2 linked regions of the Methanospirillum hungatei JF-1 genome follow. The protein of the gene in region 1 binds, or shares a complex with, the protein of each later gene. Links are inferred from orthologs where the notes say so. Each region holds a gene or a part of one and is shown on either strand. Other genes may lie near its edges.

The links.
Region 2: the proteins of MHUN_RS07775 (region 1) and fen are in contact, whole or in part, in a crystal structure (PDB 1RXZ), measured with the Archaeoglobus fulgidus proteins. The link is inferred for Methanospirillum hungatei JF-1 from one-to-one orthologs. Residues at the interface, in WP_010877842.1 of Archaeoglobus fulgidus: Asn43, Val44, Ala45, Met46, Pro120, Arg121, Pro123, Leu125, Gln151, Met192, Ser194, Asn218, Tyr219, Pro220, Ile237, Leu238, Ala239, Pro240, Arg241, Ile242, Glu243, Ser244; in WP_010877775.1 of Archaeoglobus fulgidus: Lys326, Ser327, Thr328, Gln329, Ala330, Thr331, Leu332, Glu333, Arg334, Trp335, Phe336.

Annotation. Positions count from the first base shown.
Region 1 is NC_007796.1:1,708,878-1,712,087, forward strand. What follows is about bases 204-3,079. They hold MHUN_RS07775 (DNA polymerase sliding clamp), read left to right. Parts: upstream 204-1,207; coding sequence 1,208-1,951; downstream 1,952-3,079. Other genes in these bases: moaA (GTP 3',8-cyclase MoaA), read right to left, coding at 204-506; MHUN_RS07770 (RlmE family RNA methyltransferase), read right to left, coding at 493-1,116; priL (DNA primase regulatory subunit PriL), read left to right, coding at 1,956-3,079. Outside these bases: more of moaA, read right to left, coding at 1-203; more of priL, read left to right, coding at 3,080-3,110.
Region 2 is NC_007796.1:2,799,966-2,803,075, forward strand. What follows is about bases 276-3,051. They hold fen (flap endonuclease-1), read left to right. Parts: upstream 276-1,050; coding sequence 1,051-2,052; downstream 2,053-3,051. Other genes in these bases: MHUN_RS13140 (presenilin family intramembrane aspartyl protease PSH), read right to left, coding at 276-684; MHUN_RS13145 (hypothetical protein), read left to right, coding at 729-1,043; MHUN_RS13155 (PKD domain-containing protein), read left to right, coding at 2,180-3,051. Outside these bases: more of MHUN_RS13140, read right to left, coding at 1-275; more of MHUN_RS13155, read left to right, coding at 3,052-3,110. UniProt on the Methanocaldococcus jannaschii protein: Structure-specific nuclease with 5'-flap endonuclease and 5'-3' exonuclease activities involved in DNA replication and repair.

The sequences.
Region 1 (3,210 bases):
ATGAAATCATCGATCTCACCCTCATTTATGCCTTTGAGCAGAACCATGTTGATCTTAATCGGCGTGAGCCCGGCATCACGTGCGGCTTCAATCCCCTCAAGAACGTCAGATAACAGGCCGGTTCCGGTAATACTCTTATAAGTTTCCGGATTTAAGGAGTCCAGACTGATATTCACCCGGGCAAGTCCGGCATCCCTGAGATCATGGGCAAGAGATCCAAGAAGAGTTCCATTGGTCGTCATCGAGGACTCAATCCCTGGCGGAACAGAACGGATAATCTCCACAATGTCCTCACGAAGCAGAGGCTCCCCTCCGGTAAATTTGACGGTCCTGATACCGATGTTTCCCGCAACGTCCAGGATTGCTCTGATATCCTCAAGAGACAGCGGGGTTTCAGGTTTCGTCTCCCCTTCCCGGTGACAGTATACACACCGCAGATTGCATCCTGAGTTTACCGAAATACGCAGATTAGAGATGGGCCGACCATAGGAATCATGCAGATCCATCTGAAACTGACTCCTCTAACCCCTGATGAGTGCCGATGAAATTCTTCGCAATGATATACATTTCAGTACTTCCTTTGCGGGTGGTATGCGCCTTATATGTCCGTACCGAGTAAAATTCCTGTTTTACCCGGTTATACAGCCAGCTAAAATCCTCTCCCTGGAATGACTTCATAATCATGTTCCCGCCCTGCTTGAGGAGCTGCCGTGCGACACCGAGCGCCATCTCATTCAGCTCGATAGCTCTTGCCTGATCAAATGACCGCTGGCCGGAGAGCTTTGGTGATGCATCACACACAATCCCATTCACTTCAGGCATAAGTTCCCGAATCTGTGCAATTACTACCGGATCAGAGAAATCACCGATGATGGTTCTGACCCCTTCGATGGGCAGAATGGGATTGAGATCAACACCGACAATAACACCATTTGTCATTTCACGCAAAACCTGCAGCCAGCTCCCGGGAGCTGCACCAAGGTCAAGGATATTATCATCCGGACGAATAACCGGGTTTTTCTGAATGATCTCCTTCAGCTTCATCGCCGCACGCGAACGATACCCTGATTGTTTTGCTTTCAGATACGCTTTATCTTTGCCCCATTGTGAACCCATAAAAATTATCGACCTGGACTTTCCTCAATAATATGCGAACCCGGCACATATATCTGTGTCAAATCACAACCTGAATGCATAGGGAGCGCAGATGCTGAAAGCAACGATCAGTGCAGATATATTCAAGGATACCGTTGATGCCCTCTCTGCTCTGGTAACAGAATGCAGGCTTCATTTTTCTGAGACAGAAGTATGGGCACGGGCGGTTGATACAGCCAATGTGGCGATGATCATCCTTACCTTAAAAAAGGAGGCATTCAGCCAGTTCGAGGCAACAACCGGAGAGATCGGTTTAGATATCGCAAAGCTGAAAAATACCTACTCCATGATGGGAAAGGCAAGTGATATACGCCTGGAACATCAGGAAGGAGCAAATAAGATAGAAGTCACCTTTGAAGGATACCATTATTCAATTACGCTCCTTGACTCAAATACCATCAAAAAGGACCCGAATGCACCAGGTATTCAGCTTCCAGGTCAGGTGACCATATCCGGATCTGAACTCTATAATGTAATAAAATCAGCATCCATCGTATCAGACAAGATCTGGTTTGCCATCGAGCCGGAGAAGAAGGAATTTGTCCTGTATGCCGAGGGTGATTCTGATAATATCAGGAGAGCGTTTTCAGCCGGAGAGGTAATCGCCTCCAACTGGGAGCCAGCAAAATCGCTCTTCTCCATTGATTACCTGAAGGATATGGGAAAAGTGATGAGCCATGCCGAGAAGGTAACCATTGATCTGGGCGTTGATCATCCGGTCAAGTTCTCATTTGAGATTGCGGGTGGAAACGGCCAGGTTGAGTACCTGCTGGCACCCCGGATTGAGGCTGACTAAATGCATGGTCACCCTTGATCGAAAAGATCTGGCAAAATATCCTTTTTTGAAAGAATCCCAGTCATACATCGGGACCATCAGTAATTCACTTGATACCTTCCTTGAATCTGCAGGCGGGAGGCTTGCAATCAGGGAGGCAATCACAACACTTGAGCATGCGCTTTCCTTCACAGGCAGGGAAATCCCTCCTCTCCCCGACATTCCGAAAGATCCGGAAGGAGTCACCATCATCATCGCGGCATACCCGGTCAGCAGGATCATGGTCTCCTGCGCCCAGGATCGGATTTTCATCGACCGGCTGGTACGATACCAGGCATGGACTGTCTTTGCCTTTCTCCAGGATGAAGACCCGGAGGTGAAACGGTTCATCAGAAGATCCATCGGCCTTCCCGAGACCGGGAATGAGATCTCTGTAGTAGACTATATACCGGTTGCCTCACGGATGCCTCAAGAGAAGTGGAGACTTATCAACCGGGTAGTTGTCAAAGGGAATGTGCAGGTGGCTCCTGACGAGTATGATGAGATTGTAAGAGAGCGCCTCAGATACATTATGGCCAGGAACCTGCCACTCAAAGTCCCGTCATCTGTCTGCGAACTGCTCAGGCCGGCGGTTGAAAGGATTAAAGCGGAATGGCAGAAGAGGGCACTTGAAGAGTTCGGCCAGGTCGAGGAGTCGGCATTTCCCCCCTGTATGCAGGCGATACTGGGGGCCATAGCCGGACAGGGACATCTGACCCATATGGCACGGTTTGCAATCTCCGCATTCCTTCATAATATCGGCATGGAAAATACCAGGATTATCGAACTCTACGGGTCGGTTCCGAACTTTGATCTCCGAAAGACGCTCTACCAGGTTGAGCATATCACCGGACGGGGAGGGACAAGTACCGAGTATGTCTCCCCCCTCTGTTCGACCATGAAGACGCACGGGATTTGTGTGCATCCGGACAATCTGTGCAAGAAAGTCACCCACCCGCTCACCTATTACAAACAGAAGAAACGTGACCTGAACCGGAAAGGAAAGCCATCCGGTGAAAATGCGCCCAAACAGGCGGAAAAAAGGAAGAGCGAAAAACCAGAGGGGCAATCAGGCACTGACGCCTCTGATAGCATACCCTCCCGCGCTGATAGTGATCACAAAGAGGAGCAGGGCACCTAGATATCCTATTTCACCAGGAAGGACTGCCGGGAGTAGAAGGATGAGTACAAGAAAAACTATGAGACTTCCAACTCCAACTATGGCATCAAGCATCCATCGT
Region 2 (3,110 bases), 1.1 Mb from region 1 along the record:
CAGATATGCAGCACGGTCATGTTTCGGACTATTGTTATTGGATATACCCGGATCAATACTGCCCCCGATTCCGTCACGAATGAATGAGTATCCCTCCTTCTTTGGTACCACAACCATGATGGGCATTCTGCCTTCAATAACACCGTTTGCGAGGGTGAGCATATGTTTTGTTTTGTATACTGATATTGCATCATATACCGAGAGGAGGATAAGGAGCAGAATGACCGGTACCGGTTCGAGTGATATACCAAACATCGATGCAATTCCTGCTGCAAGAAGGACACCCAGAATGTCTACAACATACCATTCGGGGTATTTCCATAACAGGAACGTTGCCGCTCCGGCACAGGCTGTTCCTATAACCAGTCCAGACTCCGCTGACATGATGAGTCCAAGAAGTCCTGAGAATACATAGATATATGCGATAAACAGGGATGCCCGGATTATCCAGCCCAGCACTCGTTTGAATCTGTATTGTATGAGGATAAGAAGAAATGCCGTGAATACCAGGAGCATCACGATAAACCATACCGGATTTGAAAGTGACTGTGGGTCTTCAAAGACCGCATATCCGGAGGCGTTCATGGGCATTGCAAGGAGAACGGATCCGATTTCCACAGCAAGGAGCATTACCGGCATTGCAAGGATGGCAAAAAACTCCCGGATTTGTTCCTTCGATCTCATGATAACCAGTACTTACATCATGGGAGAACTACCTATCTGAATATATGGATGATCGGATCCTTCTGGCTGGTATTATCCCGCTCCTTCTGGTTTCATGCGGGTGTATCCTGATCGGATTTGCATACAGGTTCCCTTTTGAAGCGATTATCGGACTTCTCCTGATGACACTTCCCATTATCTTTCTTATGTGGTATACTCTTGTCAGAGTTGAAAACCTTGCAGCAGGAGTAAAATATCAGGGCAGAATTATCCATCGGGCAGTCGATGATCAGGCATCGGATATGAAACGAAGATATGAGGAGTCTATGCGAAAGATGATGGATGTCCATACAGAACTGACCAGAAGGGTGTACCGGTAGGCTAACCATGGGTGTAGCACTCAGAGATATTCTTACTGACCTGAAACGGCCGGCTGAAACCGATGAACTGAAAGGAGTCGCGGCAATCGATGCATTTAATGCGCTGTATCAGTTCCTCTCTATCATCAGACAGCCGGATGGTACCCCCCTTATGGATGATTCGGGAAGAATCACCTCACATCTTTCCGGCATCTTCTTCAGAACTGCCAACTTTCTGACTCAGGGCATCCGTCCGGTCTTCATCTTTGATGGAAAATCACCGGAGATGAAAGGCAGGACCATCCAGGAACGAAGGGATGTCCGCGAAGAGTCGAAAGAAAAATGGGACCAGGCAAAAAAAGAGGGTGATCTCGCCGGGGCCTTCAGGTATGCCATGTCCAGTACGGCCATCGATGCCTATATTCTGTCTTCGGCACGTCAGCTGATCCAGCTGATGGGTCTGCCTGTTGTTGATGCACCATCAGAAGGAGAAGCTCAGGGGGCATATATGGTCCTGAAGGGGGATGCTGACTATGTTGTCTCTCAGGACTATGACACCCTCCTCTTTGGTACTCCGGTCCTGGTCAGAAATCTTACCATTTCAGGCAAGCGTCGGCTTCATGGGAGACAGATAACCGTCCAGCCTGAGCGAATTGTCCTGTCTGATGTTCTCAGTACCCTTGATATAACCAGAGAGCAGCTTATCGAGATTGCCATCCTGACCGGCACCGACTTTAATCCCGGAATAAGGGGGATTGGTGCTAAAACCGGATTAAAGAAGATCAAATCCGGAGAATTTGATTCAATTATCCGTGAGAAACTTCCTGATTTTGATCCTGAACCTGTTCGTAGTTTTTTCCTGAATCCCCCTGTCACCGATTCATATACTCTTGATCCCGGACGGATTGATCGTGACGGAATCAGGGCATTTCTCTGTGGTGAACATGGGTTTTCCCAGGACCGGGTGGATCCGGTTCTTGATAAGATATCAAAGAAGGAGAAGCAGAAAACTCTTGAGAGCTGGTTCTGACCTCTTTTCGTCACTTATTTTTATACTTGAAGTGCCTACAGGTACCTGATTTTTACTTATGGCAGAGTATTCTGGTCAGATGCAGAAATGCGTGGGTTTCCGGCTATTATGTGTTTTCGTATTCTGTGTGTGTATCTCTGGGGTTCTAATATCCATAACGCATGCTGATGAGCCGGAGGAGAATATCACGAATAATACCAGCAATCTGTCAGCTGAGTGGGTCGTGGATTTTACCGCCTCTCCATTTGAAGGGTATCCTCCTCTTTGCGTTCAGTTTACTGTTTCAGGCCCGAATGGTGAATATGTATGGGATTTTGGTGATGGAACAACGTCATATGTTATGAACCCGGTCCATTGCTATAAACAGAAGGGATCCTACTGGGTTAAACTGAAATATTCCTATGGCACAATCGCCGGGGAAGTTTCAAAACCTGACTGTGTGAAAGTCGGAGATCCTGATATGTATGTTGATTATTTCGCAGAACCCTCCTCTGGACCAGCCCCGCTTACTACTCAGTTTTCAATAATCGGCAATCCTACAAATATCATCTGGCATTTCGGAGATGGAAGTGATGATAGTACTGACCTTAGCCCACGGCACCAGTTCAGGGAACCTGGAAATTACAGCCCCACCCTGACATATTGTATTGCAGGTTCCTGCAACAAGATCTCAAAATTCAATTATATCGAGGTTGCACCGGGCAACAAAGTAGATTTTCTTGCCGAACGACAGAATGGCACTGCCCCGATCTGCACCAGGTTCATCGTCTATGGGGAGGCCGACTCATTTCAATGGGATTTTGGTGATGGGAGTGTATCATATGAAAAGAGTCCGGTCCATTGTTACCCTGAACCGGGTCTTTACACCGTCTCCATGACCTATACGATTGATGGTGCTCCGTATACCATCACTAAAAACCGGTACCTGAAATATGTTCCAGCAGGAACTCCTGATTTTACCGCTACCCCGGTTGAAGGGATTGCTCCTTTATGTGTTGCATACAGTGTCATCAATCCCACTCAGTCATGGGAGTTTAATTTTGGTGACAACAGCACGG